2 regions of the Streptomyces sp. CA-146814 genome follow, and region 2 is predicted to be linked to the other one. Evidence: predicted binding sites of a transcription regulator. Region 2 holds the regulator's gene; the other holds the start of a gene.

Region 1 (7,833 bases), 2.8 Mb from region 2:
GGTGTCGATCCCGGATCCGCGCTACAAGGCGCTGATGGGGCTGGTCAAGGTCACGCCGCGCGGCCTGCTGGGCGGCGTCACCTCGCGTACGGGACGCAAGTACGGGCCCCAGTAGGCGCACGGGACGGCCCGGGCGGGCCGGTACGCATCGAGGCCCGGTGCCCCCGCGACGGGGGTACCGGGCCTCAGGCGTAAGGAAAGCTCCGTACTAGTGGGAGTGGCCGTGGCCGCCGTGACCGGCGTCGGCCTCTTCCTCGGCCGGCTTCTCGACGACCAGGGTCTCGGTCGTGAGCAGCAGCGACGCGATGGACGCGGCGTTCTCCAGGGCGGAGCGGGTGACCTTGACCGGGTCGATGACGCCGGCCTTGACCAGGTCGCCGTACTCGCCGGTGGCGGCGTTGAAGCCCTGGCCCTTGTCGAGCTCGGAGACCTTGGAGGTGATGACGTAACCCTCCAGGCCGGCGTTCTCGGCGATCCAGCGCAGCGGCTCGACGGCGGCGCGGCGGACGACCGCGACACCGGTGGCCTCGTCGCCGGTCTTGCCGAGGTTGCCCTCCAGGACCTTCACGGCGTGGACGAGGGAGGAGCCACCGCCGGAGACGATGCCCTCCTCGACCGCGGCGCGGGTGGCGGAGATGGCGTCCTCAAGGCGGTGCTTCTTCTCCTTGAGCTCCACCTCGGTGGCGGCACCGACGCGGATGACGCACACGCCGCCGGCCAGCTTCGCGAGGCGCTCCTGGAGCTTCTCGCGGTCCCAGTCGGAGTCCGTGGACTCGATCTCGGCCTTGATCTGGTTGACGCGGCCCTTGACGTCGTCGGCGTTGCCGCCGCCGTCGACGATGGTCGTGTCGTCCTTGGAGACGGTGACGCGGCGGGCGGTGCCGAGCACGTCCAGACCGGCCTGGTCGAGCTTGAGGCCGACCTCCTCGGCGATGACGGTCGCACCGGTGAGGGTGGCGATGTCGCCGAGCATGGCCTTGCGGCGGTCGCCGAAGCCCGGGGCCTTCACCGCGACGGCGTTGAAGGTGCCGCGGATCTTGTTGACGACGAGGGTGGAGAGCGCCTCGCCCTCGACGTCCTCGGCGATGATCAGGAGCGGCTTGGAGCCACCGGACTGGATGACCTTCTCCAGCAGCGGGAGCAGCTCCTGGATCGAGCCGATCTTGCCCTGGTGGATCAGGATGTACGGGTCGTCGAGGACGGCCTCCATACGCTCCTGGTCGGTCACCATGTACGGGGACAGGTAGCCCTTGTCGAAGGCCATGCCTTCGGTGAACTCCAGGTCCAGACCGAAGGTGTTGGACTCCTCGACGGTGATGACACCGTCCTTGCCGACCTTGTCCATCGCGTCCGCGATGAGCTCGCCGACCTGGGTGTCCTGCGCGGAGAGCGCGGCCACGGCGGCGATGTCGGACTTGTCGTCGATCGGGCGCGCGGTGGAGAGGAGCTCCTCGGACACGGCCTTGACGGCGGCGTCGATGCCCTTCTTCAGGGCGGCCGGGGAGGCGCCGGCGGCGACGTTGCGCAGGCCCTCGCGGACGAGCGCCTGGGCCAGGACGGTCGCGGTGGTGGTGCCGTCACCCGCTACGTCGTTGGTCTTGGTCGCCACCTCCTTGACGAGCTGGGCACCGAGGTTCTCGTACGGGTCGTCGAGCTCGACCTCGCGCGCGATGGTGACACCGTCGTTGGTGATGGTGGGTGCGCCGAACTTCTTGTCGATGACGACGTTGCGGCCCTTGGGGCCGATCGTCACCTTGACCGTGTCGGCAAGCTTGTTGACGCCGCGCTCAAGGGCGCGACGGGCGTCCTCGTCGAACTTCAGAATCTTCGCCATGGGCTGTACTTCCCTCTCAAAATGAACTGCGCCCCTCGCCGCCCGGCTAGTTGTTACGCAGGGGGCCAGGGGCGCAGAACACAGGCAAACGTGGGTGAATTACTTCTCGACGATCGCGAGGACGTCGCGGGCCGAGAGGACGAGGTACTCCTCGCCGTTGTACTTCACCTCGGTGCCGCCGTACTTGCTGTACAGGACGACGTCGCCGGTCTTGACGTCGAGCGGAAGACGCTCGCCGTTCTCGAAGCGGCCCGGGCCCACGGCGAGGACGACGCCCTCCTGGGGCTTCTCCTTCGCGGTGTCCGGAATGACCAGGCCGGAGGCCGTGGTCTGCTCGGCGTCGAGCGGCTGGACCACAATGCGGTCCTCGAGCGGCTTGATCGCAACCTTGGAGCTGGTGGTCGACACGATCCGGTCTCCCCCTTCGGAGATCTCACGGGGTTTAGCAGTCAGTGGGCGGCGACCAGACCGATCCGTCGTCGCGGGTGCCGGACCTGCCCTGTCGCACAGTGTGGTGCTGGCACTCTCCAGGGGGGAGTGCCAGACCTGAGACTATGACCGCGATTAGCACTCGGTCAAGCGGAGTGCCAATTCACCACCCTCGCGCCGTCTCGATCGGGGCTCCGTCGGATCACCGTCCGGACAACGCGGGGGCGGAGTCCCGGGTTCCGTACGACGGTACGGAGATGACGCATCCCGAGCACCGGCTGCCCGGACGACCGGCCGAGAGGGGCGCGGCGGCGGGGCAGCCGCCGGCGCCGGGCGGCTGCGCGGATCCGCTGCTGGGGCTGTTCCTGGTGGTCGCCGAGGTGGCGGTCTGCGCCCCGCTGTTCCTGGGGCTGGGGCTGCGCGCCGTGGCGCGGTCCTCCGCGACGGCCCACGCCAAGGGGACTCCCCCGCCCGCCGACCCCGGCACGGGCTGGGTTCCGGTCGCCGTTCTCGGGGCCCTGGCCGTGGTGGTCGCCCTCGTCGCCGTGCTGCTGCTGCGCGGCCAATGGCTCTGGGCCGGCGGTATGCAGGTGATCGTGGCGCTGGTGCTGTGCGCGGCCGCCCTCGCGTCGGCGGGTGGGGGCGAGGCCCGGGAGGAGCCCCCGAACCCGGCCCCCACCTGGAACTCCCCACCCTGCCGCAGCGGGGGCGACAGCGACGAATGCGCGCGCAGCGGGGGCTGAGCGCGCATTCGGGGCCGTACGCCCGACAGTCGGGCAGTCGGGCAGTCGGGCAGTCGGGCAGGGGTCAGACGTAGTCCTCCAGCTTCGCCACCGCGTACCCCTTGTCCGTGATCGTCTTCATGACCGTGCGGATCATGTCCGGCATCGTGCCCTTCCAGGCGCCCTTGCCCCGGAAGTGGGTGAGGACGATGTCGCCGGGGTGCAGGTCCCGGTCCCACTCGCGCCACTCCATGTGGTCGGCGAAGGCCTCGGCGGACCAGAGCGGTACGGCGGTGATGCCGCAGGACTTGGCGACGACGAGGGTGTCGCGGTTGTAGTTGCCGTACGGCGGGCGGAAGAGGGTCGGCCGCTTCCCGTACTGCTTGAGGATCTTCTCCTGCTGGCCGCAGATCTCCCGCTTCTGCTCGGCGTAGGAGAGGCCGGGCAGATAGCGGTGGTTGAGCGTGTGGTTGCTGATGACCACCCCGCGCTTCTGCATCTTCCTGAAGTAGCCGTAGTCGTCGTTGATGACGTAGTCGCTGACGAACGCGCTGTACGGGATGGAGAGTTCGGTCATCATCCGCAGCAGCGCGGGGTCCTTCTCCGCACCGTCGTCCATGGTGAGGAAGACGATCTTCTCCTTGGTGGGGACGGTGGTGAAGACCGGCGGCAGCCCCTCGTCGTCCCGGACCTCGAACCCTTTGCGGGTGGTGATGCGCGGCTTCACCTTCGGGGGTTCGGGCGCCGCGAGCGGGACCTTGGCCAGCCCCCACTTCTTCGCGGCGACGGCCCGTGCGGCCTGTTTCCGCTTGAGCTCCTCGGCGTACGCGTCCAGAGCGCGGGCGGGCCCGCCCTGCGCGGCCTCGCCCTGCTGACCGGCGGCGGGCTTCGCCGGTCCGCCCGGGGCTTCCGCCCCGCCGCCGGCCGTCTCCGCCGCGCAGGCCGAGGTGACGGTGGCGGCCAGGAGGGCCGCCAGCACGACGGAGACCGGTCGGTGCCGCTTCGTGGGTGATTTTCCTTTTTGTCGTACTAGCTGCATGGCGCCGCATCCTGCCAGCCGCCCGCCCGCCTCCCGTCCCCGACACCGCGAGGGGGTCGTGCCCGTCGCCCGACCGGCGGACAGGGGCCGGCGCGCACCGGCCACAATGGACCGGGTGAACGCATCGACCCCCTCCGCCTCCTCCGCCTCCTCGGCCGGCGACCCCGCCCGCGCCGCCTTCGCCGCGCTGCGTACGCCCGAGGGCCGGCACCTGCTGGCCGAGCTGCGCGACCACGACCCGGCCGACGAGCTGGCCACCGCGACCCGGCTGCGGCGTACGCATCCGGCGGAGCTGGTGTCGGCGGCGCTCGGCCAGGCCCGGCTGCGGCAGCGGGCGGTGGCGAAGTTCGGGGCCGAGGACGCGTACCGGATGTACTTCACGCCCAACGGTGTCGAGCAGGCCACCCGCACCTCGGTCGCGGAACACCGCGCCGCCCGGTTCGCCGCGCTCGGCGTGCGGAGCGTGGCGGACCTGTGCTGCGGCATCGGCGGCGACGCCATCGCGCTGGCCCGCGCCGGGATCGCCGTCCTCGCCGTGGACCGCGACCCGCTCACCGCCGAGGTGGCCCGCGCCAACGCGGAGGCGCTCGGGCTGGGCGCGCTGATCGAGGTGCGGTGCGCCGACGTCACGGAGATCGACACCTCTCCGTACGACGCCGTCTTCGTGGACCCGGCCCGGCGGGGCGGCCGGGGCAGGATCTTCGACCCGGAGGCGTACTCGCCCCCGCTCTCCTGGGCCACGGCCGCCGCACTGAAGTCCCCGCGCGCCGCGCTGAAGATCGCGCCCGGCATCCCGCACGAGGCGATCGGCCCGGAGGCGGAGGCCGAGTGGATCTCGGACGGCGGAGACGTGAAGGAGGCGGTGCTCTGGTACGGGGAGGGCATCGCGCCCGGTTCGTTCCGGGCCACGTTGCTGCCGTCCGGCGCCACCCTCACCGCCCCGGCCCCGCTGCCCGCCCCGCCGGTGGGCCCGGTCGGACGCTATCTGTACGAGCCGGACGGCGCGGTGATCCGGGCGCACCTGGTCGCCGACATCGTCGAGCGGTGCGGCGGACGGCTGGTGGACGAGACGATCGCGTACGTCACGAGCGATGTGCCGTACTCCTCGCCGTACGTCGCCGGGTACGAGATCACCGATCAGCTGCCGTTCAACATGAAGAAGCTGAAGGCGCTGCTGCGGGAGCGTCAGGTCGGCGTGCTGACCGTCAAGAAGCGGGGTTCGGCGGTCGAGCCGGAGGAGCTGCGCCGCCGGATGAAGCTCAGCGGCCGGAACGCGGCGACGGTGTTCCTGACCCGGGTGGCCGGGGCTCCGACGATGCTGATCGGGCACCCTCTGGGGTGAGCGGGTCCGGGGTGTGCCGGTCCGGGGCAGGCGCCGTCAGGACGCGCAGCACCCAGCGGCGGTGCGTCAACGCCTTGACGGCGCCGATGAGTCCGGTGAGCCAGGCGACCATGCCGAGGCCCATGATCAGGGCGACCATGCCGTACGTGTCGTCGCCGGGCCGGGCGCTCGCCGGGCCGATCACGCAGAGCGCCAGCCCGCCCGCCGCCAGGGCGAACGACAGCAGCAGCCAGACCAGGCTCATCCCCGGCAGCCGCACCTCCCGGTCGCGCTCCGGATCCCGGTCCAGCGCGCCCCACTCCACGAGCAGCGCGCGGACCTCCCGGTCCCGGGCGACGTGGAGGGAGGCCAGGACGACGGCGGGGATCAGCGCGCCCGCGCCGAGGAGCAGGGACAGGATTCCGGCGATCCCGCTGAAGAAGTCCGCCGCCGCCTGCTCGACCATGACGAGTCCGGACCCCACGAGCAGCCACCCGAACGCGGCGAGCCCGGCCCACATCAGCAGCACACCGAGCCGCTCCGGCCCCAGGTGCATCCGCACCAGCGCGCGCAGGATCACCGCGCGGTCGGCGAGCATCGCCTCGCGGTCCGGCCAGGTCCGGATCTCCACGGGAGGCGGGGGCGGCGGCAGCGAGGAGCGGGATGACATGGACCAGACACTATCCGGGGCGGCCCGGGGCCCCGTGGCTCAGGCGTCCCGCAGCGCCTGCGCCCCTTCTGTTCAGGCGTCCCGCAGCGCCTGGACGTCCAGCTTCCGCATCCCGAGCATGGCCTTCATCGTGCGCTCCGCCTTCGCCGGGTCCGGGTCGGCCAGCAGCTTCGGCAGCTCGTTCGGGACGATCTGCCAGGAGACGCCGTACCGGTCCTTGAGCCAGCCGCACTGGCCCTCCTCGCCGCCTTCGGAGAGCGCGGTCCAGAGCCGGTCGACCTCGGCCTGGTCGGCGCAGTCCACGGAGAGCGAGATCGCCTCGGTGAAGGGGAACTGCGGGCCGCCGTTGAGCCCCATGTACTCCTGGCCCGCGAGGCGGAAGCTGACCGTGAGGACGGAGCCCGTCTCGCCGGGGGCCTCTTCGCCGTAGTAGCTGATGTCCAGGATGCGGGAGTCGCCGCCGAAGATCGCGATGTAGTGCTCGGCGGCCTCCTTCGCCTGGCCGTCGTACCAGAGACAGGGGGTGATCTTCTGCATGATGGTCGTCTCCTCGTTCGGCCGCCCCGTGGTCGGGGTGGACCTCGTGGAAGGTAGACCGCCCCGGGCGCCCGGACTCATCGGCCCGCCGCGTCCTCACTCATCGGCCCGCCGCGTCGCCTCCATGCTCCGCCGCGACCGCCTCGCCGACCACCGGACCGCCGAAGGCTCGCCTCTCCCCCGGCAGCAGGACGTACGCCGCCAGCGCGGCGGCCGCCAGGAGCCCGGCCGCGACCCAGAACGCGGCCGCGTACCCGGAGGCCAGAGCCGTACGTCCGGTGGCGCCGCCCGTGACCTGGGCGGCGACCGTGACCAGCACCGCCAGGCCGAGCGAACCGCCGACCTGGCGCGAGCTGTTGAGCAGCCCGGACGCCATCCCGGTCTCGCCGGGCACCACGTCGGCCGTGGCGGCCGTGCCGAGCGGGACGAAGCAGAGGCCGATGCCGAGCGAGCAGAGCAGCGACGGGCCGAGGATCGAGGTGAGGAAGGAGCCGTCGGCCGTGGCGGTGGCCGCGAACCAGCCCATCCCGAGCGCCGCCAGCGTGCCGCCCACGGTCATCAGCCGCCGGATGCCGAGGACCGCGACCGCGCGGGTGGCGAGGATGGCGCCCGCGACGACGCCCACGCAGAACGGCAGGAACGCGAACCCGGCGGCGGTCGGCCCGTAGCCGAGGACCAGCTGCAGGTGGAGCGAGACGAAGTAGAACGCGCCGAACTGGGCCGAGGCCAGCAGCAGGCAGAACAGGTTGGCCGTGAGCACCGGCCGCCCGCGCAGCAGGCCGGGCCGGAGCAGAGGTGACTCCGTACGGAGTTCGACGGCGACGAAGGCGGCCAGCAGGAGCACCGCCGCGCCGAGCGTGGAGAGCGTGACGGCCGAGGACCAGCCGTCGTCCGAGGCGCGTACGAGTCCGAGGACCAGCAGCGTCGTCCCGGCCGTGGCGAGGAGGGCCCCGGCGAGGTCCAGCCGGGCGCCGGTCCGCCGCCGCCCGCCGACCGGGCCGGTGCGCGCGGCGGCGGCCAGGGCGAAGGCGACGATCGGCACGTTGACGAGCATCACGGCCCGCCAGCCCGCCGCATCGGTGAGCACGCCGCCCGCCAGCACCCCGACCGCGCCGCCCGCCGCGCCCGCCATGCCCCAGAGCCCGAGCGCCCGGGAGCGGGCGGGCCCCGCCGGGAAGGCGAGGGTGATCAGGGCGAACGCCACCGGCGCGAGGGCCGCCGCGCCGACGCCCTGGACGGCCCGCGCGGCCACCAGCGACCCGGGCGACCAGGCGAGGCCGC
Region 2 (7,833 bases):
GCGTCGGCTCCGGCCCCGTACTCGTCCCGGTGCCGTGGCCCACGCACCCCGCAGCCGGAGAGTCCACGCACCCCGCCACCGAAGAGCCCCCGCAGCCCGGCGGCCGCGACGGCGCCGCCCTCGCCTTCCGGATCACCGCGGCCGGCCGCGCGCTCGGCACCGTGCTCGTCGGCCGGGAGGGCGTCGCCCAGGTGCCCGACGCCGTCGCCTCGCTCGTCGAGGACTTCGTACGCCGCCTCGGCCTCGCCGTCGGCGCCGCCCGCGCCTACACCCGGCAGGCCACCATCAGCCGGATCCTCCAGCGCGGCCTGCTCCCCAGCAAGGTCGCAGAGATCCCCGGCGTCACCAGCGCCCTCGTCTACGAACCGAGCGACGACGGCGTGGTCGGCGGTGACTTCTACGACATCTTCCCGTGCCCCGGCGACCGCTGGTGCTTCGTCCTCGGCGACGTCCAGGGCTCCGGACCCGAGGCCGCCGTCGTCACCGGCCTCGCCCGCCCCTGGCTCCGCCTGCTCTCCCGCGAGGGTTTCGGCGTCGGCGAGGTCCTGGACCGGCTCAACCGGCTCCTCCTGGACGACGCCATGGAGGCCGCCGAGGCCGCCGCGCTGATGGTCGCCGCCGCCGGAGGCCGGCAGCTCCACGACGGCTCGCAGTCCCGCTTCCTCTCCCTGCTGTACGGGGAGGTCGTGCCGCTCCCCGGCGGCGGTGTCCGCTGCACGGTGGCCAGCGCCGGGCACCCGCTGCCGCTGCTGCTCCGTCCCGACGGCTCCGTACGCCCGGCGGCCGAGCCGCAGGTGCTGCTCGGGGTCGTCGAGGACGTGGCGTACGAGAGTCAGGTCTTCGATCTCGCGCCCGGCGACACGCTGCTCTGCGTCACCGACGGCGTGACCGAGCGGCGGTCCGGGCCGCTGATGTTCGACGACGGGGACGGGCTGGCCCGGGTGCTGGCCGGGTGCGCCGGGCTGCCGGCCGAGGCGACGGCGGACCGCATCCGGCGAGCGGTCCACGCGTTCGCCGAGCGGCCGCCGGACGACGATGTGGCCCTGCTGGTGCTGCACGCGGACTGAGACCGGTCGGGGAAGCTTCCGGCGCGAGCGACAATGGACGGTATGCCTTCCGTACTGCCCGATGGTGAGCCCGTGCCCGACGACGGGGCGCTGCCCCGCCACGCCCTGGAAGGCGCAGCCGACCGCCCGCTCGGCTTCTACCTGCACGTCCCGTACTGCGCCACCCGCTGCGGCTACTGCGACTTCAACACCTACACCGCCACCGAGCTGCGCGGCTCCGGCGGCGCGCTCGCCTCCCGCGACAACTACGCCGCCCACCTCATCGAGGAGGTCCGCCAGGCCCGCAAGGTCCTCGGCGACGACCCGCGCCCGGTCCGCACGGTCTTCGTCGGCGGCGGCACGCCCACGCTCCTGCCCGCGGCCGATCTCGTACGGATGCTGGCGTCGATCAAGGAGGAGTTCGGGCTCGCGGAGGACGCCGAGATCACCACCGAGGCCAACCCGGAGTCCGTCGATCCGGCCTACCTCGCGGCCCTCCGCGAGGGCGGCTTCAACCGGGTCTCCTTCGGGATGCAGAGCGCCAAGCAGCACGTCCTGAAGATCCTGGACCGCACGCACACCCCGGGCCGCCCCGAGGCCTGCGTCGCCGAGGCCCGCGCGGCCGGCTTCGACCACGTCAACCTCGACCTGATCTACGGCACCCCCGGCGAGTCCGACGACGACTGGCGGGCCACCCTGGACGCGGCGATCGGCGCGGGCCCCGACCACGTCTCCGCGTACGCGCTCATCGTCGAGGAGGGCACCCAGCTCGCCCGCCGCATCCGGCGCGGCGAGATCCCGATGACCGACGACGACGCGCACGCCGACCGCTACCTGATCGCGGACGAGGCCTTCGCCGCCGCCGGTTTCGACTGGTACGAGGTCTCCAACTGGGCCACCACCGAGGCCGGCCGCTGCCTCCACAACGAGCTGTACTGGCGTGGCGCCGACTGGTGGGGCGCGGGCCCCGGCGCCCACAGCCACGTCGGCGGCGTCCGCTGGTGGAACGTGAAGCACCCGGGCGCGTACGCCCAGGCACTGGCCGAAGGCCGCTCACCGGGCGCCGGCCGGGAGATCCTCGCCGAGGAGGACCGCCGGGTCGAGCGCATCCTGCTGGAGCTCAGGCTCCGCGAGGGCTGCCCGCTCGACCTCCTGAAACCCGACGGCCTCGCCGCCTCCCGCCGCGCGCTCACCGACGGGCTGCTCGATCCGGTTCCGTACGAGGAGGGCCGCGCGGTCCTCACCCTGCGCGGGCGGCTCCTGGCCGACGCGGTGGTGCGGGACCTGGTGGACTGAGGACCGGCTGCCCGCACCCGTCACGTCACTCGGGCAGCGTCACGAAGTCGATCAACTCTTCGACTCTCCCGAGCAGTTGCGGCTCCAGGTCCTTGTAGCTCCGGACCTTCGACAGGATGTGCTGCCAGGCCGCGCCGGTGTTCTCCGGCCACCCCAGCGCCCGGCACACCCCGGTCTTCCAGTCCTGGCCGCGCGGTACCACCGGCCACGCCGCGATCCCCACCGACGACGGCTTCACCGCCTCCCACACGTCGATGTACGGGTGGCCCACCACCAGCACATGCGGGTCCGAGACCTGCGCCGCGATCCTGGACTCCTTGGAACCGGCCACCAGGTGGTCCACCAGCACCCCGAGCCGCGCGTCCGGCCCCGGCGAGAACTCGCCCACGATGGCCGGGAGGTCGTCGATGCCCTCCAGGTACTCGACCACCACGCCCTCGATGCGCAGGTCGTCGCCCCACACCCGCTCCACCAGCTCCGCGTCGTGCCGGCCCTCCACATAGATCCGCCCGGCCCGCGCCACCCGGGCCCGCGCGCCGGGCACCGCCACCGAACCGGAGGCCGTACGGGTGGGGCGCGCGGGACCGCCGGGGCCGGGGCGCACCAGCGTGACCACCTTGCCCTCCAGCAGGAAGGCGCGCGGCTCCATCGGGAAGACCCGGTGCTTGCCGAACCGGTCCTCCAGGGTCACCGTCGGCCCCTGAGCCGTCTTCTCGCAGCGGATCACCGCCCCGCAGAAGCCGGTGGCGACCTCCTCCACGACCAGATCGGGTTCGGCGGGCACCTCGGGCACGGGGGCGGACCGCTTCCACGGCGGGGTCAGGTCCGGCTGGTAACTGCGCATGCGCAGACGATAATCCTCCCGCCTCCGGGCAGCCCCCCACCCCGCCCGAACCCCACCGCACGGCCCCTCACCCCACCCCGAACCGCTCCGCCAGCGCCTCCCGCTGCGCGCGGACGAACGCCGCGTCCACCACTGCCCCGTGCCCCGGTACGTACAGCGCCTCCTCGCCGCCCAGCTCAAGCAGCCGGTCCAGGGCGGCCGGCCAGCGCGAGGTGATCGCGTCCCGGCCCGCCTGCGGCTCGCCCGACTCCTCCACCAGGTCCCCGCAGAGCACCACCGGAGGCTCACCGTCCGACCCCGGGACCAGCACCGCGAGGTCGTGGCCGCTGTGGCCCGGGCCCACGTTGGCCAGCAGCACCTGACGGCCGCCGCCCAGGTCGAGCGTCCACTCGCCGGTCACCTCGTGGTGCGGCACGACCAGCGTGTCCACCGCCCGGTGCGCCTCGTCCTCCGCGAGCCCGTGGTGGACGGCCGACCCGGTCAGCTCGTCCGCCGACCGCTTCAGCAGCGCGGTGACGCCCACCGCCCCGTACACCTGCGCCCCGGCGAACGCCGCCGTCCCCAGCACATGATCGAAGTGCGGGTGGCTCAGTGCGACATGTGTCACCCTCCGGCCGAGCAGCGCCTCGGCCTGCCTCCGCAGCTCGACCCCCTCGCGCAGCGTCGAGCCGGTGTCGTACAGCAGCACCTCACCGGCCCCGGCCACCAGCGCCACCGTGGCGTCCCAGCCGGGCAGTCGACGCCGCCCGATACCGTGACCCAACCGCTCCCAGCCGAAGTCTTCCCACAACACGTCCATGGGACGACGCTATCGGCACCGTCCCGTACGGCTCGGCGGCGGCGTGGCCGGTCCGCCCTTGCCCCGGCCCCACCCCACCCCCGTACACTGACCGATGAGTAGCTGGCACTCGTACGCACCGAGTGCCAGACGGGTACCGGAAGACCGACGCCGGAGAACGACAGCTGGAGGTGTGCGCCATGCTCAGCGAACGCAGACTCGAAGTGCTGCGCGCCATCGTCCAGGACTATGTCGGCACCGAGGAGCCCGTCGGCTCCAAGGCGCTCACGGAGCGGCACCAGCTGGGCGTCTCGCCGGCCACCGTCCGCAACGACATGGCGGTGCTGGAGGACGAGGGCTTCATCGCGCAGCCGCACACGAGCGCGGGGCGCATCCCCACCGACAAGGGGTACCGCCTCTTCGTCGACAAGCTCGCGGGCGTCAAGCCGCTCTCCTCGCCCGAGCGCCGCGCCATCCAGAACTTCCTCGACGGCGCGGTCGACCTCGACGACGTGGTCGGCCGGACGGTGCGGCTGCTCGCGCAGCTGACCCGGCAGGTCGCGGTCGTGCAGTACCCCTCGCTGACCCGCTCGACGGTGCGGCACGTGGAGCTGCTCTCGCTCGCACCGGCCCGGCTGATGCTCGTCCTGATCACGGACACCGGCCGGGTCGAACAGCGTATGATCGACTGCCCCGCGCCCTTCGGCGAGGCATCCCTCGCGGATCTGCGGGCCCGGCTCAACAGCCGGGTCGTCGGACGCCGCTTCGCGGATGTCCCGCGGCTGGTGCGGGAGCTGCCGGAATCCTTCGACAGCGAGGACCGGGGGACGGTTTCCACGGTTCTTTCCACCCTCCTCGAAACCCTGGTCGAGGAGACGGAGGAGCGGCTGATGATCGGCGGCACCTCCAACCTCACCCGCTTCGGGCACGACTTCCCTGTGATGATCCGACCGGTGCTGGAAGCACTGGAGGAGCAGGTCGTCCTGCTGAAGCTGCTCGGTGAGGCCACGGACTCAGCCATGACCGTGCGGATCGGGCACGAGAACGCCCACGAGGGGCTCACCTCCACGTCCGTCGTCGCGGTCGGCTACGGTTCGGGCGACGAGGCAGTCGCCAAACTCGGCGTGGTCGGACCGACCCGCATGGACTACCCCGGAACGATGGGAGCGGTACGCGCAGTGGCACGTTACGTCGGACAGATCCTGGCGGAGTCGTAAGTGGCCACGGACTACTACGCCGTACTAGGCGTACGCCGCGACGCATCGCAGGACGAGATCAAGAAGGCATTCCGTCGGCTCGCCCGCGAGCTGCACCCGGATGTCAACCCGGATCCGAAGACCCAGGAGCGGTTCAAGGAGATCAACGCCGCTTACGAGGTGCTCTCGGACCCGCAGAAGAAGCAGGTCTACGACCTCGGCGGCGACCCGCTCTCCGCTCAGGGCGGAGGCGGCGCGGGCGGGTTCGGAGCCGGTGGCTTCGGCAACTTCTCCGACATCATGGACGCGTTCTTCGGAACGGCCTCGCAGCGCGGGCCCCGCTCGCGCACCCGGCGCGGCCAGGACGCCATGATCCGCCTGGAGATCGACCTCGCGGAGGCGGCCTTCGGCACCACCAAGGACATCCAGGTCGACACGGCGGTCGTCTGCAACACCTGCAGCGGCGAGGGCGCGGCCCCCGGTACCTCCGCGCAGACCTGTGACATGTGCCGCGGCCGCGGTGAGGTCTCGCAGGTCACCCGGTCCTTCCTGGGCCAGGTCATGACCTCGCGGCCCTGCCCGCAGTGCCAGGGCTTCGGTACGGTCGTGCCGACGCCGTGCCCGGAGTGCGCCGGCGACGGCCGCATCCGCTCGCGCCGCACGCTCACGGTCAAGATCCCGGCGGGCGTCGACAACGGCACCCGTATCCAGCTCGCCGGTGAGGGCGAGGTCGGCCCCGGCGGCGGCCCGCCCGGCGACCTGTACGTCGAGATCCACGAGCTGCCGCACTCCGTCTTCCAGCGGCGCGGCGACGACCTGCACTGCACGGTCACCATCCCGATGACCGCGGCCGCGCTCGGTACGAAGTGTCCGCTGGAGACCCTGGACGGCGTCGAGGAGATCGACATCCGGCCCGGCACCCAGTCCGGCCAGTCCGTACCCCTGCACGGTCGGGGCATCACGCACCTGCGCGGCGGCGGCCGGGGCGATCTGATCGTGCACGTCGAGGTGATCACGCCGACCAAGCTCGACGCCGAGCAGGAACGGCTCCTGCGGGAGCTCTCCAAGCTGCGCGGCGAGGAGCGGCCTCTGGGTCAATTCCAGCCAGGTCAGCAGGGTCTCTTCTCCCGGCTGAAGGACGCCTTCAACGGCCGCTGAACCCTTTTCCGCCTTTCACCGCACCGCCCATCGGTTACCCGCCGGTGGGCGGTGCGGCGTTCTGCGGGAGATCCGGTCACCGGCGAAGCTGGCTGATTCGGCCCTGTGCGGCGGACGTGGCACGATGCGGTCATGTCCTCCGCGTTGACCGATCTCTGCCGGTATCCGATCGTGCAGGCCCCCATGGCGGGCGGCGCTTCCGGACCTCAGCTCGCCGCGGCCGTCGCCGAGGCGGGCGGGCTCGGGTTCCTCGCCGCCGGGTACAAAACGGCGGACGGCATGTACAACGAGATCAAACAGCTGCGCCGGCTCACCGGCGGCTCGTTCGGCGTCAACCTCTTCATGCCGCAGCCCGCGCTCGCCGCCCCCAGTGCCGTCGAGGTCTACCGCCACCAGCTGGCCGGTGAGGTCGCCTGGTACGAGACCCCGCTCGGCGACCCCGACGGCTGCGGCGACGACGGGTACGAGGCGAAGGTCGCCATCCTGCTGGAGGACCCCGTCCCGGCGGTCTCCTTCACCTTCGGCTGCCCCACCCGCGACACGCTGGACGCCTTCGCCAAGGCGGGGACGTACACCATCGTGACCGTCACCTCCGCCGAGGAGGCCCAAGGCGCCCAGTGGGCCGGTGCCGACGCCGTCTGCGTCCAGGGCGTCGAGGCGGGCGGCCACCAGTCCACCCACCGCGACGACCCGCAGGTCGACCAGACCGGCATCGGGCTGCTGAGCCTGGTCACCCAGGTCCGCGAGACCGTGCAGATCCCGATCGTCGCCACCGGCGGCCTGATGCGCGGCTCGCAGATCGCCGCCGTTCTCGCGGCCGGCGCCGACGCCGCCCAGCTCGGCACCGCGTTCCTCATCTGTCCGGAGTCCGGCGCCCACCTGCTCCACAAGCAGGCCCTCACCAACCCGCTCTTCGTCCGCACCGAGCTGACCCGCGCCTTCTCCGGCCGTCCCGCGCGCGGCCTGGTCAACCGGTTCGTCCGCGAACACGGCCCGTACGCCCCCGCCGCCTACCCCCAGGTCCACTACCTGACCACCGGGCTGCGCCAGGCCGCCGCCAAGGCGGGGGACGCGCAGGGCATGGCGCTGTGGGCCGGGCAGGGCCACCGCATGGCCCGCGAACTGCCCGTCGGCGAGCTGATCGAACTGCTCGCCGACGAACTGGAGGCCGCCAGGGCGGCCCTGAGCATGAGGAGCCCCCGGTGACCGCACCGGTCTTCGTCGTCGAACGGATGCCCACCGGACCGGAGTTCGTGCTGGACGGACCCGAGGGACGGCACGCCGTGTCGGTCAAGCGGCTGGAGCCCGGCGAGGCCGTCACCCTCACCGACGGCCTCGGCCACTGGGCGGAGAGTGTGGTCCGGGCCGCCGAGGGCAAGGACCGGCTGACGGTCGGGGTCGAAAGTGTTCACGAGGAGCCGGAGCCCGCGCCCCGGATCACCGTCGTCCAGGCACTCCCCAAGGGCGACCGCGGCGAACTGGCCGTGGAGACCATGACCGAGACCGGCGTCGACG

Evidence for each region. Region 2 encodes HrcA, which represses chaperone genes, less so after heat shock. Its sites were predicted from a motif close to TTNGCACTCNGNNNNNCNGAGTGCNAA; they were not measured.
Region 1: a site for HrcA is predicted at 2,399-2,425, ahead of groES (co-chaperone GroES). Genes of this name have one in related genera too.

The regions. Positions count from the first base shown of each region.
Region 1 is NZ_CP192068.1:4,880,792-4,888,624, reverse strand. Features, by position in the region: gene ACQP09_RS22050 (SDR family NAD(P)-dependent oxidoreductase) at 1-115, shown strand, start outside; gene groL (chaperonin GroEL) at 209-1,834, opposite strand; gene groES (co-chaperone GroES) at 1,934-2,242, opposite strand; gene ACQP09_RS22035 (DUF6234 family protein) at 2,521-3,006, shown strand; gene ACQP09_RS22030 (polysaccharide deacetylase family protein) at 3,071-4,024, opposite strand; gene ACQP09_RS22025 (THUMP-like domain-containing protein) at 4,131-5,366, shown strand; gene ACQP09_RS22020 (hypothetical protein) at 5,284-6,015, opposite strand; gene ACQP09_RS22015 (VOC family protein) at 6,088-6,552, opposite strand; gene ACQP09_RS22010 (MFS transporter) at 6,653-7,833, opposite strand, start outside.
Region 2 is NZ_CP192068.1:2,124,123-2,131,955, reverse strand. Features, by position in the region: gene ACQP09_RS09515 (SpoIIE family protein phosphatase) at 1-1,067, shown strand, start outside; gene hemW (radical SAM family heme chaperone HemW) at 1,101-2,342, shown strand; gene ACQP09_RS09505 (DUF3097 domain-containing protein) at 2,368-3,186, opposite strand; gene ACQP09_RS09500 (MBL fold metallo-hydrolase) at 3,254-3,985, opposite strand; gene hrcA (heat-inducible transcriptional repressor HrcA) at 4,165-5,181, shown strand; gene dnaJ (molecular chaperone DnaJ) at 5,182-6,318, shown strand; gene ACQP09_RS09485 (nitronate monooxygenase) at 6,451-7,524, shown strand; gene ACQP09_RS09480 (16S rRNA (uracil(1498)-N(3))-methyltransferase) at 7,521-7,833, shown strand, end outside.